DNA from 3 places in the Vibrio sp. B1Z05 genome. Region 2 is predicted to be linked to each of the others. Evidence: predicted binding sites of a transcription regulator. Region 2 holds the regulator's gene; each other region holds the start of a gene.
What was found. Region 2 encodes PurR, which represses purine synthesis genes. Its sites were predicted from a motif close to TNANGNAAACGTTTNCNTNA; they were not measured.
Positions count from the first base shown of each region.

Region 1: QV280_RS09635 (NCS2 family permease) is a predicted target of PurR. The motif match lies at 7,501-7,520, and genes of this name have one in related genera.
Region 3: purE (5-(carboxyamino)imidazole ribonucleotide mutase) is a predicted target of PurR. The motif match lies at 5,894-5,913, and genes of this name have one in related genera.

Region 1 covers NZ_CP130463.1:2,116,141-2,126,709, forward strand. The annotation lists gene ribD (bifunctional diaminohydroxyphosphoribosylaminopyrimidine deaminase/5-amino-6-(5-phosphoribosylamino)uracil reductase RibD) at 1-625, opposite strand, end outside; gene nrdR (transcriptional regulator NrdR) at 632-1,081, opposite strand; gene QV280_RS09610 (glutamate-5-semialdehyde dehydrogenase) at 1,327-2,577, opposite strand; gene proB (glutamate 5-kinase) at 2,617-3,726, opposite strand; gene crl (sigma factor-binding protein Crl) at 3,839-4,228, opposite strand; gene frsA (esterase FrsA) at 4,342-5,580, opposite strand; gene gpt (xanthine phosphoribosyltransferase) at 5,697-6,161, opposite strand; gene QV280_RS09635 (NCS2 family permease) at 6,187-7,479, opposite strand; gene QV280_RS09640 (aminoacyl-histidine dipeptidase) at 8,430-9,902, shown strand; gene QV280_RS09645 (DUF3332 family protein) at 9,987-10,523, opposite strand.
Region 2 covers NZ_CP130463.1:1,709,528-1,720,096, reverse strand. The annotation lists gene QV280_RS07800 (alpha/beta fold hydrolase) at 1-640, shown strand, start outside; gene QV280_RS07795 (putative signal transducing protein) at 695-1,021, opposite strand; gene QV280_RS07790 (TVP38/TMEM64 family protein) at 1,049-1,735, opposite strand; gene purR (HTH-type transcriptional repressor PurR) at 1,893-2,909, opposite strand; gene torD (molecular chaperone TorD) at 3,073-3,723, opposite strand; gene elyC (envelope biogenesis factor ElyC) at 3,808-4,575, opposite strand; gene cmoM (tRNA uridine 5-oxyacetic acid(34) methyltransferase CmoM) at 4,754-5,548, shown strand; gene mukF (chromosome partition protein MukF) at 5,549-6,901, shown strand; gene mukE (chromosome partition protein MukE) at 6,882-7,619, shown strand; gene mukB (chromosome partition protein MukB) at 7,616-10,569, shown strand, end outside.
Region 3 covers NZ_CP130463.1:2,766,911-2,777,479, reverse strand. The annotation lists gene rsmB (16S rRNA (cytosine(967)-C(5))-methyltransferase RsmB) at 1-307, opposite strand, end outside; gene fmt (methionyl-tRNA formyltransferase) at 363-1,310, opposite strand; gene def (peptide deformylase) at 1,328-1,837, opposite strand; gene dprA (DNA-processing protein DprA) at 1,947-3,077, shown strand; gene QV280_RS12740 (DUF494 family protein) at 3,080-3,553, shown strand; gene QV280_RS12735 (DNA topoisomerase family protein) at 3,573-4,139, shown strand; gene QV280_RS12730 (5-(carboxyamino)imidazole ribonucleotide synthase) at 4,217-5,332, opposite strand; gene purE (5-(carboxyamino)imidazole ribonucleotide mutase) at 5,337-5,822, opposite strand; gene QV280_RS12720 (L-threonylcarbamoyladenylate synthase) at 6,005-6,562, shown strand; gene hemF (oxygen-dependent coproporphyrinogen oxidase) at 6,566-7,471, shown strand; gene aroE (shikimate dehydrogenase) at 7,548-8,381, shown strand; gene QV280_RS12705 (DUF1488 family protein) at 8,382-8,645, shown strand; gene QV280_RS12700 (gamma carbonic anhydrase family protein) at 8,638-9,186, opposite strand; rRNA gene QV280_RS12695 (16S ribosomal RNA) at 9,772-10,569, shown strand, end outside.

The sequences.
Region 1 (10,569 bases), 410 kb from region 2:
TTAGCGAGGCGTTATCGTCGATCACAGTTTTAGAGGTTGAGAGGATAGCGCCGGCTTGCGCTCGGTATAGCTGTACATCAGCGCGCGCCAAACTACTGGTAATCCATTGGCTGTTGCCATTTTGCAAGGCCGTTTTACCATCTAAACTGGCGGCCATTTTCAATTGTACCCATGGCATGCCGCTGCGCATTTTTTTCAAAAAAGGTCGATTGATACGCTCAGCTTCGGCTTCTAAAAGCCCAACTTGCACCTCAATTCCCGCCGCTTTTAACATGGCAATGCCATTGCCCGACACTTCGGGGTTAGGGTCTTGCATAGCGCAGATAACGCGCGCAACACCGGCATCAATCAAGCCTTTAGCGCACGGTGGCGTACGTCCATAGTGAGAACACGGCTCTAAGGTGACATACGCAGTAGCACCTTTGGCTTTATCGCCTGCCATGGCTAAGGCATGCACCTCCGCATGAGGACCACCAGCACGAATATGATAGCCTTGCCCAACAATGGTCTCGCCTTGTGTGATCACACAGCCAACATTAGGATTAGGGTGCGTAGTAAATCGGCCTTTTTCAGCCAATTTAATCGCCTTTGCCATCATCTGATGCTCAAATACCGAAAAGTTCATTGCGCTTTAATCTTCTAGTCTAGCGATCTCTTCGCCAAATTCTTTGATGTCTTCAAAACTGCGATACACAGAAGCAAAACGGATATAAGCTACCTTATCGAGCTCTTTTAGTTGATCCATCACTAGATTACCTATCATATCGCTAGAGACTTCTCGCTCTCCGGTTGCGCGCAGTTTTGATTTGATAATACTCATGGACAACTCAACTGCATCAGCGCTAACGGGTCGTTTCTCTAACGCACGATGTAAGCCATTAGCCAGTTTATCTTCGTTAAAAGGTTCACGGTTGCCATTGGATTTAATCACCTTTGGCATCACTAACTCTGCGGTTTCAAAGGTGGTAAAGCGTTCATTACACGCGATACATTGACGACGACGACGTACTTGATGCCCGTCAGCAACCAATCGAGAGTCGATGACTTTAGTCTCATTTTCTGAACAAAATGGGCAGTGCATACAAGCTCCATAAGTGTGATAAAAAGGGAAAGGTACTTTGTAGTAAAGTACATTAAATTAGGCTTCTGCATTACAAAGCCACTCGCTATAACCAGTGTAACGGATTTACCGCACTGATTCGAGAAAGATGCTATAAAGCATAGAAATGAAAAAAGGGCTCTGTGATAGAGCCCCCATTACTTTTATTGGAAATAACTCTTTAAAGTATCAATCGGTTAGCCATAACAAGGCAAACGACTTAGCCTCTAAGGTCTTGGTAAATAGTTACCTTTACCCACCCATTTGTAACTGGTGAGCTCTTCAAGCCCCATTGGGCCACGGGCATGCAGTTTTTGCGTAGACACTGCCACTTCCGCGCCTAAACCAAACTGAGCACCATCGGTGAATCGCGTTGAGGCATTCACATACACCGCAGCCGATCCTGCTGTATTGATAAAGCGTTCAGCATTATTGAGATCATTGGTCATAATGGCATCAGAGTGACTGGCGTTGTGATCGCGCATATGTTGAATTGCACCCTCTACATCATCAACCACTTTAACCCCTAGCACAAACGCCAACCATTCGGTGTCAAAGTCACCTTCGGCTGCTTCTCTTACTTTGCTTGCATGAGTTAGATACGGCAATGCAGAGTCATGGGCAACAAATTCAACTTTGTCTTTTAATGATGCCGCCAATTGACTTAAAAAGGTTTCGGCTACAGCTTTATGCACCAATAAGGTGTCTAATGAGTTACACGCCGATGGACGCTGTACTTTTGAGTTTTCTACGACCGTCACTGAGCGTTCAATATCAGCGCTTTCATCCACAAAAATATGAGAAATACCAAAGCCGCCAATAATCACTGGAATGGTGCTGTTCTCTTTACACATTTTATGTAAGCCTGCACCACCGCGCGGAATGATCATATCCACGTATTCATCCAGCTTTAACAGTTGAGAGACCAATTCACGATCGGGCTTTTCAATGTATTGAACCGACGCAATCGGCAATCCCGTTTGTTCTAGTGCAGTTTGAATCACTTTTACCAGCGCCATATTGGAATGGAACGTCTCGCGTCCACCTCGCAAAATGCTGGCGTTACCTGTTTTAAGGCACAATGAAGCAATATCAATAGTAACATTAGGTCGCGCTTCATAAATCACACCGACCACGCCTAGCGGAACGCGGCGACGCGATAGTGAAAGGCCATTTTCCAGTACGCGACTGTCTAATTCACTGCCAATCGGATCATTTAGAGTAATGACATTACGTACGTCATTCGCAATCGCTTTTAAGCGATCTTCATTGAGCAACAAACGATCCAGCAGCGCTTCGCTCATGCCAGCATCGCGAGCGGCTTGAATATCGATAGCGTTCGCTTCAAGAATGGTTTTTGATTGCTTTTCCAGTTCATCCGCCATGACCGCTAATGCATTATTTTTAGTGGCGGTAGTGGTGGTAGCAAGAGCAAATGATGCTTGTTTTGCGCGCTGGCCTAGTTGAATTAAATCCAAAATATTGTCCTCTATAATTTTATCTCGGCTGGTCAGCCGTTAATCTTGCATCATGACTAAATCGTCACGGTGGATGATCTCTGAGCCATAATCGTGCCCGAGAACCTCACCAATTTCTTTGCTGTGCATACCTTGAATTTGAATCATATCTTCACTGGAATATTTAACTAATCCTTTGGCAATGAGAGTGCCTGATTGATTCACAATACGCGCGACTTCGCCACGCGCAAATTCGCCGTTGACCTCAGTCACCCCTTTTGCCAACAAGCTACTGCCTTTACGTTGCAGCGCATTCACTGCGCCATCATCAATGACAATGTCACCGGAAGCGGCAGGGCCTGCCAATATCCAACGTTTTCTATTTTCTAAAGATTCAGGCAACGGCAAGAAGCGCGTACCGCACGGAGAAGCAGACACACTCTCTAAAATCACGTTATCGGCACTGCCTGCGGCAATAATAACTTCAATCCCAGAACGTCTGGCAATGTCGGCTGCTTGCAGTTTGGTTGCCATACCGCCAGTGCCCAGAGTTGTGCCACTGCCACCGGCAATTTTAATCAAGGTTTCATCAATGGTAGAGACTTCACGAATCAGTTTCGCGTCAGGGTTGCTTCGAGGATCGGCGGTAAATAAACCCGGCTGATCGGTCAGCAAAACCAAAGTATCAGCGCCACATAAAATGCCCACCAACGCCGATAGGTTGTCGTTGTCCCCGACTTTGATTTCGGTCGTGGCAACCGCATCATTTTCATTCACGATAGGGATAATGTTGTGTTCAACCAGCGTATTAATCGTGTCGCGGGCATTTAAGAAACGCTCTCTGTCTTCAAGATCGGCACGAGTCAATAACATCTGCCCTATCTTCAAATTGTAGATAGAGAAAAGAGATTCCCATACTTGGATTAGATGTGACTGACCGACAGCAGCTAGCAGTTGTTTGGTGGCCATTGACTTAGGCAAACTGGGGTGACCCAATTGTTCTCGACCTGCGGCAATTGCACCAGAAGATACCAACACTAAATGATAACCACGTTGTTTCAATTCAGCGCATTGGCGAACTAATTCGACCATGTGAGCGCGATTAAGATATTGAGACCCGCCAGTTATTACACTAGTGCCTAGTTTTACAACAACTGTCTTAGCTTGCATTTGTTACTCATTCATATTGATAAAGGAGCTTCTTTTTTAACAAGCTAAGCACAGTTTCACAAGCAAAAAAGCAAAAAGGCACCCTAAGGTGCCTTTATTCTCAAATTTTCATTTAAGCAACCGCTTCAGAATCCTCATGCAGCTCAAACTCAAATGCAAATTGTTCGCTCAGCTGAGCTTGGATTTTGCTTTGAAAAACCGACTGAGTCCGTTTCACTTCCGCTTCCACAGCCGCTGGCAGTTTCTCATCTACCCATGTGCCTGAGGCGTTGTATTTGCCATGATGAAAATGGGCGATACAAGTTGATGCATCATCTTGTTTTTCAAGCTCCATCCACCAGCCCCAAAATTCACGACATTCCGGTGACTTTTTATCATCGACGCAAACGGACAGGCAATCAAACAAAAACAAATTTGGCTGACATTCTGATTCACGTAAATACGGACCGATCGCTTTTAGCTTAGCGATCATACGATGATAAGTTGGTTGCTTCCCTAGCATAATAACTCCATTTTTTATTATTTTTCGTTCGCAATAGCAGAGTGCGATACGTTTTATTGTTGCTCATCAGTTACATAAGCAGGAGTTATAGTGCCATTAAATTAACATTGCTGTCACGACTTTAATTCATTTAACAACCAGTCAACCGCTAAATCTAACGATTTTTGATAACCTTGACTTAAATTCTTCGACGGAACTTTTACCGCTTGTCCCACTTTACTCGACATTGAGATCAACTTGTTATCGCTGTGAGGAGCAATAGGATCGCCATCTAAAGAGATAGCTAACAAAGGCACGCTAGTGCGTCTTGAAGCGAGTAAGCCTTGTGTTTTTAAAGACCATGCCGACATTTGCCCAGCTAAGCTTTGAATATCCAGCGGAGATTTACCCAGTCGCGATCCTAGAACATCCAAATACATCTTAGGCATACTCGCCACTTTATCAGGAGAAGCAAAAATATCATGCACTGGGGCACCGATAGTGACACATGCCTTAATGCGGCTTTGCTCTAAAAAGCTCAACCTAACCAATGCATTACCACCAAAGCGGAAACCCAGTAATCCGACATTCCAGTGATCAATAAAAGGAACTTGGGGTAGATGATCTAATACCGCTTTATGCAAACAACTTGAATCTTCCGATAATGTCCACTTACTGCTTTTACCTATTGATGGCATATCTATGGTCAGCATCGCAAACTCATTTGGCGCAAGGTGCTCTAAGAAGAGTTTCCACATGTCGGTTTGTACGCTATCAAGGCCGGCGCACACGATTACAACGGGCAATGGACGCTCAGTGTGTGGCAAGTGCAAATTCGCCTGAATAGTTTTGCCTTTGTAGGGTACATTGATTTGCTTGAACACGTATTTACTTAAACGTGATGCTTCATCGTAAGCTTTATTCGCCAGCACTTGAGCTTGTGAGGCAAGGTTGTCACCTTTGATGTGTGGATAAGCGGCAATGCTAAAGTACAAACTGGCTTTGTACAGAGCGAGGGCAGCTTCATCCCCTTTTAATTCATTGGCGTGACGCTGATGTTCCATACCGGCCTGAGTCCACTCATAGGCCCAGTTTCCCGAACGAAACCCCGTCACAGTATCTAGCCATTCATCTTTAGAACGAGAGTGTGTTGATGAGGAGATGCGAGCTAATACTTGCTCCTGCTCAATAGGATCGGCACCTTGCCATATCCACTGTAAGCGGCGCAGGTTGCGATACCAAGATTGAGCAGGCTTATCTTCAAGCAGGCTTAAACTGCTTGGCATATATTGAGTCAAGCAGGATGTTTCTTTGGCTTTTAGATGTTTGGTAAACAGTTTTTCAGAAAGGTTCTTATTGTTGTCATCATTCATAAAGGGGTGTCTACATGTTGAACTTATCACTAAGCATAAACAAAAAATGCCTCTAAATAGAGGCATTTTGCATAAATTTTATTTTAAGGCATTAAGCAAAAGCTCAATAACCTTAACTACTTGCGTTTGCGATTGATAGGTTCAACAAACGTTAGCTGCATGTCCCATGGTTGCTCAATCCAGGTTTCCTGTTCAATATCGACAACATAGTCATCTAATAGATCAGCGCCAGAAGGTTTTGCACAAACCGCAATCAGTTTAGCTTTAGGGTACATTTCACGTAATTTACGTGCTGTATCACCGCTATCCACTAAATCTTCAACGATAAGGAAGCCTTCACCATCACCCTCAGGAGCTTTGAGAACGCTCATATCACGTTGGTGATCATGGTCGTAACTTGAGATACAAATAGTATCCACATAACGAATACCTAATTCGCGAGCAAGGATAGCAGCAGGGACTAAACCACCACGGCTAACACCCCAAATTCCTTTCCATTGTTCAGCAGGCATTTGACGCGCAGCAAGTTCGCGACAGTTGGTCTGCATTTCATCCCAAGTAATGATGTGTTTTTTTGGCATAACGGGTAAACCTATTTAAGACTAATTAACCGGCAAAAGCATATTTTAGTATAAAGATAGCTGACATAATCCACACACTTACGGATACATCGCGCCCTTTACCGCTTAACAATTTTATTGCAGCGTAAGAAATAAAGCCTAATGTAATGCCCTCTGCAATAGAGAATGTTAGTGGCATTAGCAAGCAAGTGACTACAACAGGAGCCGCTTCTGTAATGTCACTCCAGTCGATGTTAACCAGACCAGATAGCATTAAGATCGCAACATAAAACAGTGCGCCGGCTGTCGCATAGGTCGGAATCATACTAGCTAATGGAGAAAACAGCAAAGCCAATAGGAAAAGTACGCCAACGGTAACAGCAGTTAAACCCGTACGACCACCCGCAGCAACACCCGCAGTAGACTCAACGTATGACGTTGTGTTTGATGTACCAAGCAAAGCACCAACAGAAGTTGCTGTTGAATCAGCAAGTAACGCTTTGTTTAGACGAGGCAGTTTGCCATCTTCTTTAATCAAGTTAGCTTTAGTTGCCACACCGACCAGCGTACCTGCGGTATCGAATAAATCCACAAACAAGAATGCAAACACAACCGAGATCATGCCCACTTCAAATACGCCAGCAAAATCAAGTTGCATGAAAGTAGGCGCTAGGCTTGGTGGTGGTGCCATAATACCGTGATATTGAACGTCACCGAAAATCATGCCCAAAACAGTGACACAAAGGATAGCAATCATAACCGCGCCGCTTGTTCCACGATGAACAAGTGCAATGGTAATAAAGAAGCCAACCGCTGCTAAGATAGCGTGTAGACCTGTGATATCACCTAAAGAAACCAATGTTGCTGGGTTATCAACGACGATGCCGGCATTTTTAAGACCGATAAATGCAAGGAAAAGACCGATACCAGCAGAAATACCAGTACGTAGTGACATAGGAATTGAGTTAATGATCCATTCACGAATGCGACATAAGCTCAATAGAACAAACAAGATACCTGACATAAATACTGCTGCCAGTGCCACTTGCCACGTGTAACCCATTCCTAGCACAACGCCATAGGTAAAGAAGGCATTTAGCCCCATACCCGGTGCTTGAGCAATTGGATAGTTAGCGTATAGACCCATCACAAAACAGCCAATTGCCGCAGCCAAACAGGTTGCAACAAAGACAGCACCATGATCCATACCTGTTGCTGACAACATAGTTGGGTTAACAAAAATGATGTAAGCCATTGTCAGGAAGGTAGTGATACCTGCAATGATTTCCGTGCGAACCGTTGTACCATGTTCACGTAGTTTGAATAGCTTCTCCAGCATTATCAATTCCTAAAAATATATAAAAGTAAACGTTTGCGTAAATAAATTGGCGTGAATTATAGAGAGTAACATGACGAAATACCATACTGATTGGTCTATTTCTTTACTCAACACTCATTCTGCGTCTATCCCCTTTGCAACTCACCAAGGTAAATTATTGATATCAATAAATATATTTTGATTAAATACACGAAGTTACATTGAGTGTTTTTTATTCAGCTTAAAAGTTTTCAGCTCTGAAACCATTAGCATTTAAGCATGTAGCACATAAAAACCCCCTACTCGCTCTCGGAAAGCTCTCTGAGCAACTAAAGTGTATGATTTACAATTTGAAATAACTAAGACTTCCATTAAAAAACAGAAACGACAGACGAAAAAAAAGCCGTTCCAGATGGACGGCTTATGAAATCAGTAATTAATTTCCAATATATCAGGGGTGAACCGAAGTTCAATCACATGCTTAAAAACCCTATTACAGGGTTGAAACTGTAGATACATAATAATCTCGACCGACAAGTCCAAAAGTTACACATCTATAATCTCAAGGCTAACCAGTTGAAAAACAACAAGTTTGCGCTTTAATTTAGCATTGGTACAGACCAAATAATGAGTGGGGTGACTCACAGAAGGGTGGTCTGTATCGACAGGAAAGATAATACCAATACTGTAATTTAATTACAAGTATATTTATTCAAAAGCGTCAATTTTTCCATTTAGTGCAATTTACGAGCTTGTTTCTGTAATTTAATTTCATCAGTAAAATAAATTAACTAAATACACATTGATTGCAATTAATTAACAACTCACTATAAGCTGACATCACAAACCTTTCTTTGCCTGTCCAACCCTAGCAGTGAGTGATATCCTAACCCCATTAAACTGAGCTATATCAATGCCAGTCAATGTACCGTCTGTAGAGACCGTACTTTTAAGCATGAAGGAGTATCACCATGTCTACATTTCTTAGCCAGATCACTGCGCAAACGCAAAACCCGATCTGGCCATTTTTCGATAAGATTTGCTCTATCCCTCACCCATCAAAACATGAGCAAGCACTTTCTGACCACATTGTAGAGTGGGCAAAAGCACAAGGTCTGGCGGTGAAATCCGATAGCGCTGGTAATCTGTTTATCAAAAAACCTGCCACCGCAGGCATGGAAAACAAAAAAGGGGTTGTACTACAAGCGCACCTCGATATGGTTCCGCAAAAAAACGAAGATACCGAACACGACTTTACCCTTGATCCTATCCTTCCTTATATTGATGGCGAATGGGTAACAGCAACTGGCACTACCCTTGGCGCTGATAACGGTATTGGCATGGCATCCTGTCTTGCTGTACTAGCCGCAACAGATATTGAGCATGGCCCAATTGAAGTACTGCTGACTATTGATGAAGAAGCAGGGATGACAGGTGCATTCGCTCTTCAAGAAGGTTGGTTAGAAGGTGACATCCTACTTAATACCGATTCAGAGCAAGAAGGCGAAGTCTACATGGGCTGTGCTGGCGGTATTGACTCTAGCCTTGAATTTGACGTGCAACGTGAAGCAATTCCGGAAGGCTTTGTCGCGAAAAAGCTGATTTTAAAAGGCTTAAAAGGCGGTCACTCTGGTTGTGATATTCACACAGGCCGTGGCAATGCCAACAAACTATTGGCTCGCTTCCTTGCCGATCACGCTTTACAACTTGACCTAAAATTGATTGATTTCAATGGTGGTAGCCTGCGCAACGCTATTCCTCGTGAAGGCTCTGTCACTCTCGCCGTAGCAACGCAAAACATAGGCAAATTAGAAGCAGCACTTACCGAATATACCCAAACCTTAACCGCTGAGTTAGGTGCCATTGAAACCACTATCGCAACTTTCATTGAAGATGTAGAAGCGCAGTTCGGTGTATTCTCCCAGAAAAGCCAGCAAGCGTTAATTGCTGCGCTAAATGCATGCCCGAATGGTGTAATCCGCATGAGTGATGCGATTGAAGGTGTGGTTGAAACCTCGCTAAACCTTGGCGTGATTACTACCGAGCAAGATAAAGTGACTGCCCTGTGCTTGATTCGTTCTTTGATTGATTCAGGTCGTCGCCAAGTTGAAAGCATGCTCACTTCAGTGGCAACTTTGGCTGGCGCAAAAGTGACTTTCTCTGGCGCTTACCCTGGCTGGAAACCGGATGCAGATTCAGAAATTATGGCGGTATTCCGCGATATGTATCAGCAAGTATACGGACACATCCCTAACATTATGGTTATCCATGCTGGTTTAGAGTGTGGCCTATTCAAAAAGCCTTACCCGAATATGGATATGCTGTCGTTTGGCCCGACTATCCGCTTCCCTCACTCACCGGATGAAAAAGTAAAAATTGATACCGTTGATCTTTACTGGGAACAAATGGTCAATCTACTAAAACACATTCCAAACAAAGGCTAGTTAGCGCTTAGCTATACTCAACAACTATGCCCTAAAACGATAAAAGCCGAGCAATGCTCGGCTTTTTCTATTCTATAGCTAACACTAAGCTTTAGTTGCAGCTAGCTCTTGCAGTTGTGCGAGTGTCGTTTCTGCGACTAAGTCACCATTGTAGTAATAGCTAACTTTGTCACCGTCACGTACACCTTCAATAAGCGCTTTGTCACCATTATTATAAGTGACATTCATTTGCACTGTATTGGCATCAATCGCTTCAAACGTCGATGATTCAACCTGACGCATACTAATAGGATCTAGCGGCGCTTCGGTGAGTGATGGGTCAAGATCATCGTTCATGTTGTACATAGTTTCAACTTTTGAGTCGAAGATATGCGGTTTGCCATTTAGCGGGTTTTTGCCTGCCCAGAATTCAATAGAGTTGAAGATCAATGTATCGGCAGCCACTGACAAAGCATACACAGGCGCAAGTAGCATGTTCACACCACCACGAGCGTAACGGTTATCCACTACTTCAAGGTTAAACTTCATCACGTAACCTGTTACTGCGTTGCTACCAATACAACCAGTTAATGATGCGGCTAACACAGCGGCGCCAATGGCTTTCAAACAAAATTTTCTCATACAAACAATCCCTTATAGAGCATAGAAAAATTAATTAGCTCTATTA
Region 2 (10,569 bases):
CGGGCACGGTAAATCCAATACCTTATTCCAAGATATCATCAGTAAGCGCTATACCTTTGAGTCAGTGACCAAAGATATTTTGCACGTTTTGGATCATCTCAAAATCAAATCCGCACACTTTGTGGGAATGTCTTTAGGCACTATTATTGTACGCACATTGGCAGAGCTTGCCTCTGAGCGCGTTAAGTCTATGGTGCTTGGCGGCGCTGTGACGCGCTTTAATACGCGTTCGCAAATCTTAGTGAAAATGGGCGATTTGTGTAAAAACATTATCCCGTACATGTGGCTGTATAGCTTGTTTGCTTGGATTGTGATGCCGCAAAAAGGGCAAGTTGAATCTCGTTTGATGTTTGTACGAGAAGCAAGAAAGTTATGTCAAAAAGAGTTTAAACGTTGGTTTAAGCTGGCAGCTGATGTTAACCCGCTAATGCGCTACTTTAGAGATAAAGAGCTTGATATTCCGACTCTATATTTAATGGGTGACAAGGACTACATGTTCATCAAGCCGGTAAAAGAGATGGTTTCGGTTCACCAAAATAGCCAGTTGGTAGAAATAGAAAATTGCGGCCATGTTTGTAACGTGGAAAAGCCTCAAGAGTTCAATGACAAATCTATCGAGTTTATTCGTTCACAAAGCTAGATGTCGCAAAGATAGAGGTATCAAAGTTAAATATTGCACTCAATAACTAGGATACTAAACCAATATCGCTTCATCAGTGGTGCTAGCGCCACATTGCCAGCATAAGGCAAACTGCCCCTCATTTATTTCCCCACAATCATCACAGCGCCAATCTGAGCTGTGATTGTGTCTATCTTCAAATTCTGCAATCAGGGCTTTGGCTTGCTGTTGCTTGTGCTCGTCGACTAGCCACAGATAGGGCAGGCTAGAGTCATCCATTGGCAACTCTCCTTGCAGACCAAATAACCCTTCTCCGCGCACTTCTACCTGAATGCGATGACTACGCAAAAGCTCACATAAAATATGAGCTTGAGGCGGGTTTTGCGCAACGTATAACTTCATGAATATCCTTTAGGTTGCGATGATGGATTAAGCAGGGCTAGAGCCGTTTTGTGGTCGAATCTTACCCATGATCCACTTAGCAATGAGCGGGAATAAACCTAACAGAGCAAAAGAAGCCAATACGGTAGGCGAAACAATGCCAGATAAGCTGTCTATTTCTGCCAGTTGCGTCCCAGCGTTTAGATACACCATAGTCCCGGCCAGCATGCCAAGTTGGCTAAATACATAGTATTTTACAACCGAGATAGGGGTTAGCCCCATCAATAGGTTAATCAGGAAAAACGGAAATACGGGAATTAGACGCAATGAGAATAGATAAAAGGCACCGTCACGTTCAACGCCTTTGTTAATGGCGTCAAGTTTAGAGCCAAACTTAGCTTGTACCCAATCACGCAATAGGTAGCGACTGCTTAAAAAGGCTAAGGTTGCGCCAATGGTGCTGGCAAATGAGACCAATAGTAAGCTGGTCCAGAAGCCAAACAGTGCTGCGCCAAGTAAAGTCACCACCGCAGCGCCAGGAATGGAAAAGGCCGTAACAAATACGTAGCCAATAAAGTAGATAGTCGCTGACAATACGAAGTTATTTTCAATATGCGTATTGAGGGCCAATTGCTGAGTTTTGGCATTTTCTAAAGTGAAGTACTGACCGAAGTTGATGCCGAGTAATACAATCGCTGCAACTAAAATTAGCCCGATTATCAATTTCTTATTCATGAGAGCGTCCTTATCATCCTGAGTAAGTATAGAGACAGGATCAATAATAGGAAACTTTCACCAGTTGCGTATTTTATTTAATTTATTCTCAGCAGATACAAATAAAAAAGGCTAGAAATCATTAAGATATCTAGCCTTATTCAGTTAAATGGTCACGTTAACTAGCGTTTAGGTTTCTCACGCTTGAGCGCTCTACCAACTCTGGGTGCATTTCAAAAATGCGGCGGTCGTGCTCTTTATTTTTAATGCGCTCTAGCAAGATCTCAAAGGCGGTTTTACCCACGCGACGTTTTGGCTGATGTATCGTGGTAAGAGGCGGCGCAAAATAGCCAGCTAAATCGATATTATCGTAACCAATTACAGAGATATCTTCTGGAACGGCAATGCCATGTTGAGTCAGACGGCTAATTAAACCCAGCGCCATGATGTCGTTAAAGCAGAAAATAGCCGTAGGGCGTTCACTTTCTGCAAGAGCAACCAGTTTGTCAGCCGTTTCAACTGCGGTATCACATTCAAAGTTACCTTCGAAAATGAAATCGTCGTTGTACGGGATATTAGCTTGAGCCAATGCTCTTTTATAGCCAGACATACGCTCAATACAAGCAAGCTTTTCAGTTTGACCGGTTAAACAGCCAATTTTCGTATGTCCATTTTCAACCAGATATTTAGTGGCAAGGTAGCCACCTTCTTCTGAGTTATCAATGATCTTGTCTGCAGAAGAGGACTCTGGGCCCCAATCCATCACCACTTTAGGAATGCCTGGGTGAGAATCTAGCATTTCACGTAACTCTTCGGTTAAGTCAGAGCACATCACTAATATTCCATCTACGCGCTTTTCGGCAAGCATACGAATGTAATCGCGCTGCTTTTCGTACAGTCCGCCAGTGTTACATAAGATCAACGTATAGCCTTGACGATAACAGTAACTTTCAACGCCATCGACCACTTCCGCGAAGAAGGGGTTAGTGGATTGAGTTACCAACATGCCAATGGTTCTAGTGGTGTTGCATTTTAAGCTACGAGCAACCGCACTTGGCGCATAGTTGAGCTCTTTTACAGCTTCCATAACACGTTCTTGTGTTGTTTCAGCCACAAAACGTGTTTTATTGATAACGTGTGAAACTGTAGTGGTGGAGACACCAGCCAGTTTTGCGACGTCTTTTATGGTTGCCATAGGAGACCTTGTAAATATAAGTAATGATTATAAAATGCGTTGAATTATTGAGTAATTTGCACTCAAAATCACATTGCAAACGATTGCGGGGGAGTCTAGCCATAAATGATGAAACTGACAACGCATTTATGACGATAATGTGAATCTATTTTCGGTAACTGAGCTATTTTTCATTACTGAGATAACGACAATCAATTTCACAAAATTTAACTAACAGTTCAGCGACCGCAGAATAGAAACCAAATTCATCATATTTAGTGCAGTTTACCGAAAATTGTGGAATCCAACTCAGTAAATGTTGCTCAATGAATGACTTCTGTTCGCTAAGGGCTGATTCTAGATGTGATTCCATTTCTAGCGCGTTTGAGCGCATGATTAGATTGCCAATAAAGTCGAGTTCAACAGCCAGATGATCGGCAGGCTCGTTAAAGCACTTATCCACTTCAATGCCATGCTCTAACATAACTTGCGTCATCTGCTGAGCAGGGGTGCCAGTAAGCGCCTTGTTTTCATCAATATAAACAGAGGCGCAGGGCTGGGCAGTTTGTTTGTCAGAGGCTAAAAATAAGTCGTAGAAATCAGCGGATAATTCAAGTTGAGCACCCGGGCGTTGTTGCAGTCGCTCAAGAGCATCCAGTAAGCGTTTAGCGGCTGTGGCTAGGGTTTCATTTTCGGCTAAACCATTAATGAAACCCCTCACTTCAGGGGTTTGATAGGCAATCAGTTCGTCTTGGGTCAGCTCTTTAGAAAATAAGCTGGAAAACCACCAATAAATTTCTGCCCGCTGTTCATTAAACTGCTTGAGCTCTTGCATTGTTTAACCCATAACTCGTTAGCAAACTACAACACCAGCTTCTAAGTTGGCGAAAATATAGACGTTCACTAAATTATGAGTCACTTATTTGCTACTGACAAGATCTCGTATGTTTTTCCACCACTTACCCATAGTTTCGTGCCAGTAGCGTTCCGTTTGCTCTAGGTATCGTGCTTGCGGTGTGTACTTTTGCCACGCTTGATTAATATTGGATTGGGCTAAGTAATTGGTCGGTGCTGGAGTAGGGTTTAGACCGGCGCTGTGAAACTCGCGCAGGGCGCGTTCCATATGACTGGCCGAAGTAACCAGTGACATATGCTTTTCACCGACAAAGCCCGCTGCTTGTCTGGCTTCTTCCCAAGTATCTTGCGCCGTTTCTAATAAAATAATATCCGATTTAGCCACGCCTAGTGCTAATGCCACCGTCGCCATCATTCGTGCTTGGCTCATTTCTGAGCCGCCATCATAGCCAGATAAAATCAATTTTGCGCCGGGATACATGCGCAATATACGAATGCCTTCACTAAGGCGCATTAACGCGGTGCGACTTAATTCAGAGGTTGGCGGAATTTGCGGATCAATCACATGCCCACTGCCTAGCACCATCACATAGTCTAAGCTTTCTGCTGGTGGTAAAAAGGCCGTGTATTTGCGCTCTAATGGTTTGAGCAACGAGGTAGACACAGGCTGGAATGAAATAGCAAAAATGGACGCTAATGAAATAAAAATAAAGATACAGCCAGACTTATGCTTGCGGGTAAACATCACCAGCGCTAGGCCAAAGAAACCGATAAGTAGCATTGCAGGCAGTGGCATAAGGAAGGCAGTAATGATTTTTTTCAATTCAAACATATTGGGTTAAACCATTTCCTAAGTTCTGTAGGGTAAATTGGTGTCACGAGTTAAAATGTCGTGTTATCGGTCGGTTTTTTAGTCGATCGGAGGGGCAAATCGACAACCGCTCTTTATTCTTGACGTCCTTGTGACACAATACGAAACTCACTCAAATAACATCATACATTAATTAAAAGTGACACAAGATCGTAATTTCGACGACATTGCCCACAAATTTGCCGAAAATATTTATGGCTCAGACAAAGGCAATATACGTCAGACTATCGTCTGGGAAGATTTGCAGCAAATCATAACCCAAATAGCAGGCCATGCAAAACCTCTCACCATTCTGGATGCGGGAGGGGGCTTAGCACAAATGTCACAAAAGTTGGCCGAGCTTGGTCACAATATTATATTGTGTGATGTCTCTAGCGAAATGCTCTCTTTAGCTAAGCAAGAGATTGCACAACAAGATTTGCTAGAGCAGTATCAGTTTATCCATGCGCCTATCCAAGAGTTAGATCAGCACCTCAAGCAACCGGTGGATCTGGTTTTGTTTCATGCGGTCATGGAGTGGTTAGCTGATCCTAAAGATGTACTCGAAAAATTGATGCAACATGTTCGTCCTGGCGGCATGGCGTCAATCATGTTTTATAACCACCATGGATTGGTAATGAAAAACGTAATATGTGGCAACATTCCACATGTATTGCAGGGAATGCCCCATCGTAAACGATTTAAGTTGCAGCCGCAGAAAGGGTTATTACCCGAAGACGTTTATTGCTGGTTAGAAGAATGCGACTTACGCATTTGTGGAAAATCAGGGATTCGCTGCTTTCATGACTATATTGGATTTACCCAATATGTGGGCGATTATAGTCAAGAAGAACTGATGCAGCTTGAACGACAATTATGTAGAACCGAACCTTATCTTTCTCTAGGAAGATACATACACGTATGGGTTCAAAAAGAAATGACAGTAGGGAACTGAATGAGTCAACTCTCCCAAGAAGGGCAACATGACGATCAAGTCACAGTCGATGAACTGGTCGGGTGGGTTAAACAACACGATTTCTCCCTTAACCTCAATAGTGAACATCTGAGTTTTTTAGTCGCGATAGCGCTACTCAGTCGTGAACGTTTTGATGAAGAGTTAGGAGAAGGCGAATTGCATGATGCATTTGCTATTGTCCAGCGAGAATTTAATGGTGATGCTAGCGTCAGCAACATCGCTTTCAAAGCCAATAACGCTATTAATAGCTTAGTCGCACAGAGATTATTGAGCCGATTTACCAGTGAAGGACAAGACGGAAGCAGCATTTATCGCCTTTCGCCCCTTGCTGTAGGCATTTCTGAGTACTACCTGCGCCACCGTCAATTTTCGAAATTGAAATTGTCTATCCAACTGACTTTAGCCGGCAAAGAGCTGGCAAATGTTGTGGCTACTGCTGAGCAGACGCCAACTGATGAAGGTTGGCGTAGAGACATATACGGCACATTGAAGTTTTCGGTAGCCGAAATTTTTGACCAAATTGACTTAAACCAAAGGGTCATGGACGAAGAGCAGCATCAGGTAAAAGCCGAGATTGCTGAGCTATTAAACCAAGATTGGCGTGAGGCGATTATTCACTGTGAAGACTTGCTTTCTGCAACCTCAGATACCTTAACCGAGCTGCAATCTTCCTTGCAAGCGGCAGGCGATGAGCTGCAATCTCAGCTATTGACCTTACAACAATTGGTGTATGGCAAAGAAGATTTAGACTACATCGATGCGGTGTTATTTAGCCTGCAAGTCAAGCTCGATCGCATCATCAGTTGGGGACAACAATCGATAGATTTATGGATAGGTTATGACCGTCACGTGCATAAATTTATCCGTACTGCGATTGACATGGATAAGAACCGAGCATTCAGTCAAAGACTGCGTCAATCTATCCAAGATTTTTCCTCCAGTTCATGGCTATTGACCTTTGCCGATGCGGAGCGTTTACGAGACCTAAGAGATGAATCTCTGGTGTTGAAAAACGATGAAGCCTTGGGGCAATTGCCGCCAGAAGTGGAATATCAAGAAATGCAACAGGTCAGCAATGAGTTGGCCGAACAAGTCACAGCCATGTTGAAACGTCATAAAGATCAAGGGGCTAAAATCGACCTTGGTGAAGTGCTGCGTAATTATCTCGCCACTCACGCACAGGCAAGTCACTTTGATCTGGCTCGATTAGTGGTAGACCAAGCGGTGCGCTTGGGTTACTCAGAGCAAGACTACGCAGCAATACAGCCGGATTGGCAATCAATTAATGAATATGGCGCAAAGGTACAAGCGAATGTCATCAATAAATTCTGATACATATATGCCAGAGAATCTGGTTCGAGCGATAGCAAATCCGCTGTTTCCAGCGTTAGATAGCTTACTTCGCTCTGGTCGTCATATTACTCAAGACGACATGGATAACCATGCACTGCTGTGCGACTTTGAAACAGACTTGATGCTGTTCTACCAAAGATACAACACCGAATTGGTGCGCGCGCCAGAAGGCTTCTTCTACTTGCGCCCACGTTCAACCACCTTAATTAGCCGTAGCGTACTCTCTGAGTTAGATATGCTGGTGGGTAAGGTCTTGTGTTTCCTTTATTTAAGCCCAGAGCGTCTGGCGCAAGAAGGCATATTCAGCAACCAAGAAATGTTTGATGAACTGCTTTCTATTGCCGACCATCGCACTTTGATGAAATTTGTCACCAATAAAGCGACCGGTACCGATTTAGATAAAGAAAAACTGTACGACAAAGTGCGCACTTCTTTGCGCAGACTGAAACGTCTGGGCATGCTATTGCCAATAGGCGAAGGTGAGAAATTCCGCATCAGCGAAGCGGTATTTCGCTTTGGCGCCGATGTTCGAGTCGGTGATGATGTACAGCAAGCGCAAATACGCTTAATTAGAGACGGTGAAGCGGTCCCTTCAGAAGAAGTACAACAAGGCAGTTTGCTTGATGAGCCTAACCACAATGAAACAAGCTCTGATGAGCAAACTGGTGATGAGTCAAATAATGAGGAACAAGCATGATTGAACGCGGTAAATATCAATCACTGACCATGGTCAACTGGAACGGTTTTTTTGCACGTACCTTTGATATCGATGGTCTTGTTACTACATTGTCTGGCGGTAATGGTGCGGGTAAATCCACCACTATGGCGGCATTTATTACCACATTGATCCCTGATCAAAGCCTACTGCACTTTAGAAACACCACCGAAGCGGGAAGCTCGCAAGCCTCTCGTGATAAAGGTTTGTACGGTAAGTTGCAACCGGGCGTGTGTTATGCGGCGCTAGAAGTGGTCAACTCTCGTAATCAACGTCTGGTATTTGCGGTTAAACTGCAACAAATTGCCGGTCGTGATAAGAAAGTGGATATTAAGCCTTTCTTAATTCAAGGTCTGCCAAGCTCGATTAAAGCAGCAAACTTGTTCATTGAAACCATCAATGATACGCAAGCGAAAGTGTGTCAGCTCAATGAAGTAAAAGAGCGAGTGGCGGAAATCGAAGGGGCGCAATTTAAAGCCTTTAATTCTATTACCGATTACCACGCACAGATGTTTGATTTTGGCGTAGTGCCGAAAAAACTGCGTAACTCTAGCGACCGCTCTAAGTTTTATCGCTTAATTGAAGCCTCTTTATACGGCGGCATCTCAAGCACCATTACTCGTTCATTGCGCGATTATTTATTGCCACAAAATGGCGGGGTGAAAAAAGCCTTTCAGGATATGGAAGCGGCGCTACGTGAAAACCGCACCACCTTGGAAGCGATTAAAAATACCCAAGCGGATCGTGACCTATTTAAGCACCTGTTAACTGAGTCAACCAACTACGTTGCCGCCGACTACATGCGTCATGCTAATCAGCGCCGCTCGAAATTAGAAAGCACGCTGGCTATGCGCGCAGAGCTATTTGGTAATCGTCAGCAGATTATTGATAACAATGCACTGCTTAACTCAACGCAGCAGCAATTAGAAGCGGTTGTCGAAGAGTACTCAGCGCTAGAGCAAGACCATCAATCCGCAGTTGATTATGTTCAGCTAGTGCAAAATGCACTGCAGCAACAACAAAAAATCGCTCGCTACGAAGATGATTTGGTTGAGCTAAGTGAGCGCCTTGAAGAACAAATCATGGTGGTCGAAGAGGCGCAAGAGCTATTAATTGCCGCCGAAGAGCAAAGCACCTTAACCGAAGAAGAGGTCGACAGCCTTAAATCTCAGCTCGCGGATTATCAGCAAGCGCTGGATGTTCAGCAAACTCGCGCGCTGCAATATCAGCAAGCGATTAAAGCCTTTGCTGAGGCACGTGAACTGTGCGGTTTAGACATTGATTCAGTGGATGAGATCCCAGCCATTGTCAGCGAACTGGCTGAGCAGCAACAAAGTCAAACTCAGCAAATCTTATCGCTAAAACACAAATTAGACATCAATTCAGCAGGCGTTGAGCAGTTCAACCATGCCTTTGAATTGGTGAAAAAGCTCGATGGCACTTGCTCACGTCAGCAAGCGGCAAGCTTTGCCAAAAGCGCATTGGCTAAAGCGGTATCGGCCAACAATGATGTGTCTCAATTGCCACACTGGCAGTCACAAAAACAAGCATTAAGCAGTGCACTGGCAAAACAAAAAGCGGTGCGTGCATTGGTCACTGAATATCAGCAGCAATTTGCCTCGCAGTTATCCGATGAAGCGGACTTAGAAATTGAGCACGAGCGTCAAGCTCTAGCCATTGAAACGGCTGAGCAAAACATTGAGTCAGGCCGTGATAACTTAATTGAGATGCGTCGTAATGAGCAGCAAATTAATTCTGAGATTACCCGTTTTGAATCCATTGCGCCAAGCTGGATTAAAGCCAATGACGCCTTGACGAAAATTGCCGAGCAAACCGATGCTGAGCTAATCGATGCTCAATCGGTAATGGCGTCTATGCAGCAAGTGCTAGAAACAGAGAAAGCCCTGTTATCGAGCAAAGATGCGATTGCCATTCGTCGTACTCAAGTCGATAAAGAGATCGAAGCGTTAGGCGCACCGGGCGGGGCAAATGATGCTCGTCTGAAAGCGTTAGCGGATAGCTTAGGCGGCGTGCTTCTTTCTGAAATATACGACGACATCACTTTAGATGACGCGCCTTACTTCAGCGCCATGTACGGCCCTGCGCGTCACGCGATTGTCGTGTCAGACATGAGCGGCATTAAAGAGCGATTGGTCGAATTTGATGATTGCCCTGATGATGTTTACCTTTTAGAAGGTGACGTTGACGCCTTTGATGATAGCCAATTTGAAGTGGAAGAATTTGAAGGCGCTGTGTGCGTTCAAGTCAGCGACAAACAACTGCGTTTCTCACGCTTCCCGAAAGTGCCATTATTTGGACGTGCCGCGCGTGAATCTCGCCTTGATACCTTGCGTGAAGAGCGTGACCAATTAATCGAAGATTACGCAAAAGCCTCATTTGACGCGCAAAAAGCGCAGCGTTTGTACCAAGCCTTTAATGACTTTGTGGCAAATCACGCACAAGTGGCCTTTGAAGACGATCCAGAAGATAGCATTCGCGAATTACGCAGTCAGCGCAGTGCGTTGACAGAGCAGTTATCAAAACTGCAAGCGGCAGAAAGTGAGCACAAAATTACTTTAGCCAAAGCGAAAAAAGCGCTCTCGGCATTAGATAAAATTTCGCCATCGTTACATCTCCTTGAAGACATCAGCCTTGCTGAGCGTCTAGAAGAGGTTGAGCATAAGTTAGAAGCGCTCACTGAAAGTAAGCGCTACCTTGATCAGTGTGGCAAAACCCTGCAACAGCTTGAGCCTATTGTGGATGCCCTTGATGCCGACCCTGAGCAATTTGATGCGATTCAAGCCGAATACGAAGCTCTTGATAAGGCTTTACAACAAAATAAAACCAAGAGTTTTGCACTGTCGAACGTATTAGGACGTAAAGTGCACTTTGCCTACCAAGACTCAGTGCAATTGCTGGATAAAAGTAATGA
Region 3 (10,569 bases), 1.1 Mb from region 2:
GGCATGCTTCAACGGTTTCGGCAACGGCCGCATGGTCGGCAGTACGCATAAAGCTAAGTTGGTAAATACCCACTAACATTAAGTGATGGAACACGCGTTGTTTGCCCTTAAGGGGTTTTTCCATCAGTTCATTGACTATGGTTTCTAATCTTGGCAAGTAGCGAAGACAGCCATAGCAAATCTCTTGTAGCAGAGCATGGTCGCGAGGTTTTAATTGGGATTGTGCGTTGGGTAAAGCGCTAGAGAGTGAATAGCCTTTGTCTACAACTTGAAACAGCACGGTTGCCGCAGCGGCGCGTACATTCATAGGTATTTCCTAACAAGAGTAAGGCTTGAAAAATTCAAGCCTTAGAAATAAGTGATTATGCTAATTGGGTTCCAACAGGGAACCAATCTGCTCGAGAATTGAGTACGTCGCCTACCGACATAGCTTTTTTCCCGGGCACTTGGATTTGTTCTAGGATTAAGCGGCCGTTTCCAGTTGCGATTTGAATACCGTTTTTATCAGCACTGATGATGGTACCGACAGCTTCTGTACAGGCTTCAGAATTAACGCGTGCTTGCCATACCTTGATGTTCTTATCAGCAATGCTGAAATAACTCATTGGCCAAGGATTAAATGCACGAATTTCACGCTCAAGTGCCACAGCATCTTTGCTCCAGTTCAGTAGCGCTTCTTCTTTGCTGAGTTTCTTGGCGTAATTCGATAGGTCATCATCTTGCTTCACCGCAATGGCTGTGCCTTGCGCTATGTTTGCTAAGCAATCAATGAGAGCAACAGGGCCAAGTTTTGCCAGTTTGTGGTACAAGGCGGCACTAGTGTCTTCAGGTTCGATAGGTAAAGTCGCAATGTGCAGCATATCGCCCGTATCTAAACCAACATCCATTTGCATGATGGTCACGCCAGTTTCCGCATCGCCCGCCCAAATTGAACGTTGAATTGGGGCTGCGCCACGCCAGCGAGGCAAAATAGAGCCGTGTACGTTGATGCAACCCAGTTTAGGCGTATCAAGTACTTGCTTAGGCAATAATAGGCCATAAGCGACCACAACCATGATATCGGCGTTTAAGTCAGCCAATTGTTGCTTGGCTTCGTCTGACTTGAAGTTCTCTGGCTGAAAAACAGGAATATTGTGTTCAATAGCGAGGTTTTTAACTGGACTTGCAGTCAGTTTTTTACCACGGCCCGCTGGTTTATCTGGGGTCGAGTAAACCGCAATAACCTCATGCTCCGAAGATAACAACGCCGCCAAATGGTCGGCGGCGAAATCTGGAGTCCCTGCAAATACGATCTTTAGTGCTTTGCTCAATGCAAACTCCTGAATAATTAGTTTCTTTCGTTGAAGCGCTTTATTTTTTCTAGCTTGTCTTTGATGCGTTTACGTTTCAGTGGAGAAAGGTAATCAACAAAGAGTTTACCGGCTAAGTGGTCCAACTCATGTTGTACACAGATAGCAAGTAAATCGTCTGCTTCAAAGGTAAATTCGTCGCCGTTACGGTCTTGTGCTTTTACCGATACTTCGGCGGCTCTAGGTACAAGAGCACGCGCACCGGGCACAGATAGACAGCCTTCTTCAATACCGTCTTCACCGCGCTTCTCGGTGATTTCTGGGTTGATCAATACCAAAGGCTCATCGCGATTCTCAGAAAGATCGATTACCACGATACGTTTATGAACATTAACTTGGGTAGAAGCTAAGCCAATACCTTCTTCTTCGTACATGGTTTCAATCATGTCGTCGATGTGTTTTTGGAGTTCAGGCGTAAAATCTTCGACTGGTTTTGCAACCGTACGAAGGCGATCATCAGGAAAGGTTAATACTTGTAATAAAGACATAATCACTCAAAAAAGTTGAACTGCGCCGAAAGAATCTCAGCTACTTGTGACAATTTTAGTCATTTTGGTCTTCAAATAACAGCACCAATATAAATCGATGAGAATAACGATGACAGAACAACAGATAATAGCTTGGTTAACCTTGTCGATGACGCCTCGTTTGAGTGGGGTTAAGCTACAAAAAATCATTGAGTTTACCTCTCCGTTAGAGCTCATCAATTTATCTAAAAAAGAATTATTCGACTTAAAGTTTACCGATTTACAAGTGCGCCATTTAACAGACAAACCCAACGCCAATGTCGAACGCTGTCTAAACTGGCTGAGCAAAGACGGTAACCATTTGCTGATTTGTGAAGATGACAGCGCTTATCCTCAGTTATTAAAAGAGATCCCATGTTACCCGCCATTATTGTTCGTGCAGGGCGAGGTGTCGGCTTTAAGTTCCAATCAGATTGGCGTTGTAGGCAGTCGCAATAGTAGCCAAGACGGTTTGTATATTACGCGTCAGTTTTCTGCGGAGTTAACGCAACTTGGGGTGACGATAACCAGTGGACTTGCTTTAGGGGTCGATGGGCATGCTCATCAAGCGTGTCTTGATCATAAGGGGACGACAGTTGCGGTGTTAGGCAGTGGCTTTGACTACCTCTACCCAAAACAGCACCAGCGTTTAGCTGAGCGTATTAAAGCAACCGGCGCATTGGTGTCTGAGTTTGCTCCTTTTTACCCCCCTAGAGCGTATAACTTCCCTAGACGAAACCGAATTATTAGTGGTTTATCGGTAGGGGTGTTGGTCGTTGAAGCGGCGGCGAAAAGTGGTTCTTTGATTACGGCTCGATTTGCTTTAGAGCAAGGTAGAGATGTGTATGCCGTTCCTGGCTCTGTGCTTAACCCTAATGCGATGGGGTGCAATAACCTGATTCGAGATGGGGCGGTGCTGGTACGCAGTGCACAAGATATTGTCCAAGAGATGAATGGCTTGATTGATTGGTCTCAGACTGAGCAACAAGGTTTGGGTTTTCATGCTCAATTGCCAGCAAAAAACAGCGAAAAATGCGCGTCAGAATCAGATTTGAATCAAGGTTTACTTAATCTGTTGGGAGATAAGCCAACAGCGGTTGATTTTTTGGCACAAAGCACCCATTTACCCGTTAATCAGGTTATGATGCAGTTATTAGAACTGGAGCTAAAAGGACTCGTGGCTTCAGTAGGTGGTGGTTATATTAGATTAAGGGGGAGCTGACTATGATGGATATTCTTATGTATCTATTTGAGACGTATATTCATAGTGAGAGCGATTTGAACGTCGACCAAGATGAGCTTGAACAAGAACTCCTTCGCGCAGGTTTCCATCAAAACGAGATCTACAAAGCGTTAAACTGGCTTGAAGACCTTGCAGCTTTGCAAAGTGACGATTCAAGTCAAAATATAGCGACTAGCTCAGCGACTTCAATCCGAATTTATTCTGAGAAAGAGCAACAAAGAATAGACACTCGTTGCCGAGGATTCATTTTGTTCTTAGAACAAATTGAAGTGCTTAACCCAGAGCTTCGCGAAATGGTGATTGATCGCGTCATGGGTCTTGAAACCCGAGACTTACAGTTAGATGACTTGAAATGGATCATCTTAATGGTGCTGTTTAATGTTCCGGGCAATGAAAGTGCCTACAACACAATGGAAGAGTTACTTTACTCGACCGATCACGGCATTTTGCATTAAGCCATGCTAGATAAACGCTATGAGTAAAATTAATCATCAACTTTTTTCCGCGGAAGGGCATGCTTTAGAGCAATCATGTCCTAATTGCGGTCATCCTCTACAAATGCGTCATGGTAAGCATGGGGCGTTTTGGGGATGTAGCAATTATCCTAGTTGTGATTACATAAAATCATCACATCAGGCTTCAGGGCAAATCATTAAGCCATTGGGTGTGCCTTGCCCTAATTGTGGTGATGAGCTGGTACTTAGACAGGGCCGCTATGGCATGTTTATTGGTTGCTCTGCTTATCCCGATTGTCACTATATTGGCAGTTTAGATGAGCCAGAAGATCACAGTGTCGAATCCTTTGTTTGCCCAGAATGCCATAAGGGGCATTTGATTGAGCGTAAATCTCGATATGGGAAAGCATTTTATGCCTGTGATCAGTACCCTAAATGTCAGTTCTCGATCAACAGTGAGCCTAAGCAAGGTAAGTGCCAAGAGTGTGGTTTTGAATTGTTGATGGTGAAGAAAAGCGGAGATAAAAGCAGTGTGATATGCGCCAGTCGTAAGTGTCAGGCAAAGCAATTACCTCAGGTAAAGTAATAATCGCTGATTAAATAATAAAAAAGGAGGCGATTGCCTCCTTTTTGCCGTTTATAGGCTGTGTTTTCTATAGCCGGTTATTTTTGATGCAGTGCAGGGAAGGCACTTGCATCTAACCACTGTGCGATATCTTGCAGTTGTTGTTGCAAATCCGCTGGGCTATTGCCACAAACATTAATGTGTCCCATCTTACGCCCAGGACGTTTATCCTTGCCGTACCAATGGATATGAGCTTGTTTCATGCTCAAAATCTCTTGTGCAAGAGTATCTTCACCCAGAATGTTAATCATAGCGGTAGGACGCAGTGCTTCAGTGCTACCTAACGGTAGTCCACAAACGGCGCGCATATGATTTTCAAATTGGCAGGTTTCAGCACCTTGCTGTGTCCAGTGACCAGAGTTGTGAACGCGAGGAGCAATTTCATTGACCATCAATTGCCCTTTAACATCGAAGAACTCCAATGCTAAAACACCCACATAATCTAAACACTCAGCAACGGCAGTAAACATTTGCTTCGCTTGAGCTTGCAGCTGTGGCTCATCAATTGCGGTTGATAGGCTCAACACGCCATCGGTATGCACGTTTTCTGCTAATGGGTAGACAGCGATTTCACCGTGTTGATTGCGAGCGCCAATTAAAGACACTTCACGATCAAAGGCAACAAATTCTTCAGCAATGATTGCCTGCGCTGCCGAAGAGGCAATGCACTGTTCCATTTCTGCCCAGATAGCATCAACTTGCGAGGCTTCTTTTAAACGCCATTGACCTTTGCCATCGTAACCGCCTAGAGTGCTTTTTAACACCATAGGTAAACCTACGTATTCAATGGCTTGTTCGAAATCTTGACGAGTACGAATAAGCGCATATTTAGCGTTGGCAACGTTTGCTTTATCGAGCAGTGCTTTTTCAATGCGGCGATCGCCACCGGTTTTGATTGCAGTCGCACTTGGCAAGAGTTTGCCGCTCGCCTGACACGCATCCAAAACAGGATGAGGAACATGCTCAAATTCAGCCGTAATCACATCAGCTTGCTCAATCGCAGCTGCCAGTCCACTACCTAGTTTGGTTTGAGTGATGGGCTCAACAATAGACTCACTGTTGACATCAAAAGCGATAGTTTTGATATTCAGTGGAGCGGCGGCTAGAGCCATCATGCGCGCTAGTTGTCCAGCACCTAAAACTAAAACTTGCACAGTATTAATCCTCCGCTGGGTTCGGATTAGCCAGTACAGTGTCAGTTTGTTCTTTACGGAAAGCTTCTACTTTTTCCATCACTTCAGGAACGTGAGTACCGATAATTTGCGCCGCTAAGATACCAGAGTTTGCTGCCCCTGCTTCACCAATCGCCAGAGTACCTACCGCAATCCCTTTTGGCATTTGTACAATAGAAAGCAGTGAGTCCATACCTTTTAGAGCTCGAGACTGAACAGGAACGCCAAGCACAGGAAGGCTAGTAAATGCCGCACACATACCAGGAAGGTGCGCTGCGCCGCCAGCACCAGCAATAATAACTTTAATGCCACGTTCTTTTGCACTAGAAGCATAGTCTGCTAGTAGTTGTGGAGTACGGTGAGCTGATACAACTTTAGTTTCGTAGCTAACACCGAATTGGTCGAGCATTTCAGCAGCTAACTTCATCGTTGGCCAATCTGATTTAGAACCCATAATAATACCGACTTGCATGTAACGACTCCTAATTTAACTAGTAGAGATTTAGATACCGATTTTGCGCGCATTATACGGTTATTTTTTGATTAGGAAAACGTTTGCGTCGCTTTGTTTTGCGGATTTAGAGGAAATGCTTACCAGTCACGAATAGAATTTGTAAACTAAGGCAAAGATAGTATAGAGAGGATACTCAAGGAATGATGCTAATTGAGCAAACTGTCGGGGCGCTTCGCCAAGGAAAGGTTATCGCTTACCCCACAGAAGCCGTGTTTGGTGTTGGGTGCGATCCCGACAATGAACAAGCCTTACAGGCGTTAATTGAACTAAAACAAAGAGACCCTGCAAAAGGGTTAATTTTAATTGCGGCCAGCTTTGAACAGCTACTGCCGTACGTAGATGTAAGTGAACTTTCAACTGAACAGCTTGACGTGGTATTCCAAAGTTGGCCGGGCCCAGTGACTTGGGTTATGCCAGTGAGTAAGAAAGTACATCAGTTAGTGCATGGGCAGTTTGATAGTGTTGCGGTAAGGGTGACAGATCATCCTTTGGTGCAGCAGTTGTGTATTGAGTTTTCTAAACCGATCACCTCAACTAGTGCTAACTTATCAGGACTGCCTCCTTGTTTAAGTGCAGAAGAGGTTGAGAGTCAGCTTGGCAATGAAAATGTCTTCATTGTTGAAGGTGCGGTAGGCGATAGATGCAAACCGTCTGAAATTAAAGACGCCAAGACATTACAAATATTAAGACAAGGGTAAACAATGACACAGGTTGATAAAGAAGCCGTAAAACGCTTTTTATTGCAATTGCAGGACAATATTTGTTCTGAATTGGAAAAAGCGGATGGGGATGCAACCTTTGTTGAAGATGCATGGCTCCGAGAGCAAGGCGGCGGTGGCCGAACTCGAGTCTTGAAAAATGGCGCGGTTATCGAGCAGGGTGGAGTCAATTTCTCGCATGTCTTCGGTGACAAAATGCCAGCTTCTGCGACGGCCAATCGTCCAGAGTTAGCGGGCAGAAAGTTTGAAGCTATGGGTGTTTCTTTGGTTATTCATCCAAAGAACCCTTATGTACCGACATCTCACGCCAATGTCCGTTTCTTTATTGCTGAGAAAGAAGGCTGTGAACCTATTTGGTGGTTTGGTGGTGGTTTTGACTTAACACCATTCTATCCATTTGTAGAAGATTGCCAGCACTGGCATCAGGCGGCAAAGCAATTGTGCGCTCCCTTTGGTGACACAGTGTATGCAGAACATAAAAAATGGTGTGATGAGTATTTCTATCTACCGCATCGAAATGAAACTCGCGGTATTGGTGGCCTATTTTTTGATGACCTAAATGAATGGGGCTTTGAAAAATGCTTTGCCTACATCCAAGCGGTTGGAGAAGGGTACACCAAGGCTTACGTGCCTATTATTGAAAAGCGTAAGAATACCCCGTTTACCGAACAACAGCGTCAATTCCAACTTTATCGACGCGGTCGCTATGTAGAGTTCAATCTAGTTTATGATCGAGGCACCTTATTTGGTTTGCAAAGTAATGGACGAACCGAATCCATATTGATGTCCATGCCACCTTTAGCGCGCTGGGAGTACAACTACCAAGTAGCAGAAGGTTCCCATGAAGATCGTCTATATAAAGAGTACCTAGTGCCTAGAGAGTGGTAACACTTTTTCTTCACGCTGTTCAGTGGTAGGTTCTTAGAAGATAGTTTTATGATTAGTTTTTCAGTCAGGTAGGAAGATGAAGCAGTTAATTGATAAGTATGTCGTATTTGGAAACCCAATAAAGCAGAGTAAATCACCGTTTATTCATACTTTATTTGCCCGTCAGACTAACCAGAGTCTTACCTATTCAGCGCAACACGCGGAAGTGGGCGAGTTTACCCAAGCGGCCACAGAATTTTTTGCTCAAGGCGGTAAAGGTTGCAATATTACCGCTCCCTTCAAGCATGATGCCTACCAACTGGCAGATAGGCTGACCGAAAGAGCACAGCTTGCCGGTGCGGTGAATACACTGAAAAAGCTCGATGATGGTGAGATTATTGGTGATAACACTGATGGTGAAGGGCTAGTTCAAGATCTACTGCAATACCAAGTATTACTTAAAGGTGCCAAGATTCTGGTTATTGGTGCTGGTGGTGCAGTGCGCGGTGTCTTAAAGCCATTGCTTGATCAACAGCCTCTAGAACTTGTGATCGCCAATAGAACATTGAGTAAGGCGCAAGCTCTGGCAGAGCAATTTAAACAGTATGGTCCTATTAAGGCATTGCCTATTGATGAAGTAGCGGAAAGCTTTGATGTTGTGATTAACTCAACGTCCGCAGGGTTAACGAAAGAGTTACCTAAAATATCAGCTAAGATATTTTCTTCACGAACCGTCAGTTATGACATGGTTTACGGTGCGGGAACGACGGTTTTCAATCAGTGGGCAAAAGAACAAGGTGCGGCGAAAGCTTACGATGGGTTAGGGATGTTAGTTGGACAGGCCGCTGAGAGCTTTATGTTGTGGAGAGGGATTCGACCAGGGGCAAAACAAATCCTTAGAGAATTACGTAAAAACCTAGAGGGCTCGTAAATGAACCAATCTATTATCTTTACCGATCAACAAAGTTGGGATGCTAATAATAAGACAGTGACCTTTATTGGTCAGCAAGCGGGTAATCTTATTGAATGCATCGTCTCGGTTTCCTATTTGCAAAACCTATCACAACTGCCTATTGAAGATGAAAATGTGGCGTTGCAGGTTTTTTCAGAATACCGCTTTGATTTGGAAGATTTAGCAGAAGAGCTGATTGAAGCAGAAGAGTTCAACCAGCTAGGGAAAATCGAAATTAATTGATGTCGTGCACTTCGTTCAAGTAGTCGTTTTTATTTTGAACATAGTTATCGGCAGACTTCACCAAAAACGCGGTTTCTTCTTCAGTTAAAGGTCGTATCTGTTTTACAGGGCGACCTACATAGAGATAACCGCTTTCTAATACTTTATTCGGTGGAACTAAGCTTCCTGCGCCAATAAACACATCGTCCTCTATAACAGCACCATCCAAAATGGTACTGCTCATTCCCACGAGCACTCTATTTTTAATGGTGCATCCATGCAGCATCACCAAATGACCCACAGTCACATCATCGCCAATTAATAGCGGATAGCCATTTGGATTGCTTGGGCTCTTATGAGTGACATGTAATACAGAACCATCTTGAACATTGGTACGCTCACCAATATAGATATGATTAACATCACCACGTGCGGCAACGTGTGGCCAAATACTAGAATCACTCCCTATTTTTACATCACCGACAATAACGGCAGAGTCATCTATATAAGCATTGGGCTCAATCGACGGCTTAGTACCCTTGAAACTGCGTAAAGAACTCATAGTTAAACCTCGCTAAAACTGTATCAATATTGTTATGAAACTATCAAAAAAAGACCTTTGTGGCTAATTGATGAGCATACGGCAATAAAAGGCGAAAATCTTCGAAAAAATGCTTGCCAACTTGATCTGTATCTCTATAATGCGCCCCACTGACACGGCAACAGCGACAACGCTTCGCAGTGATTCAGTCGGCAAATTAGCCGAACCATTTGAGTTTAACTTCTCTTCGAAAATAAATTCAAAAAAGTGTTTGACACTTTGGTTCAAAACGCTAGAATGGCCGTCCACTTGAGAGGTAAGCCTCGATAGTGTGCTCTTTAACAATTTAAACCTATCAATCTGTGTGGGCACTCGTTGATGATAATCGAAAAGATTTATCAATGAACTGAGTGACCAAAATCAAATTGGAATTCAGCCTTGAGCTGTTTTGTTTTACTTTTTTAAAAGTGAAAACCAATAAGAGCACAGTCAATTCATTATCGTTCTGTTGGAACGATAATAGCTTTAAAATTACTTCTTACTTTCGAGTAAGGAACAGTTTTGAAGTCAGTATTCATTGAGCCGTTCTTAGGAACAAAAAAACTTTAATTGAAGAGTTTGATCATGGCTCAGATTGAACGCTGGCGGCAGGCCTAACACATGCAAGTCGAGCGGAAACGAGTTATCTGAACCTTCGGGGAACGATAACGGCGTCGAGCGGCGGACGGGTGAGTAATGTCTGGGAAATTGCCCTGATGTGGGGGATAACTATTGGAAACGATAGCTAATACCGCATAACGTCTACGGACCAAAGAGGGGGACCTTCGGGCCTCTCGCTTCAGGATATGCCCAGGTGGGATTAGCTAGTTGGTGAGGTAATGGCTCACCAAGGCGACGATCCCTAGCTGGTCTGAGAGGATGATCAGCCACACTGGAACTGAGACACGGTCCAGACTCCTACGGGAGGCAGCAGTGGGGAATATTGCACAATGGGCGCAAGCCTGATGCAGCCATGCCGCGTGTATGAAGAAGGCCTTCGGGTTGTAAAGTACTTTCAGTCGTGAGGAAGGCAATACAGTTAATAGCTGTGTTGTTTGACGTTAGCGACAGAAGAAGCACCGGCTAACTCCGTGCCAGCAGCCGCGGTAATACGGAGGGTGCGAGCGTTAATCGGAATTACTGGGCGTAAAGCGCATGCAGGTGGTTTGTTAAGTCAGATGTGAAAGCCCGGGGCTCAACCTCGGAACCGCATTTGAAACTGGCAGGCTAGAGTACTGTAGAGGGGGGTAGAATTTCAGGTGTAGCGGTGAAATGCGTAGAGATCTGAAGGAATACCAGTGGCGAAGGCGGCCCCCTGGACAGATACTGACACTCAGATGCGAAAGCGTGGGGAGCAAACAGGAT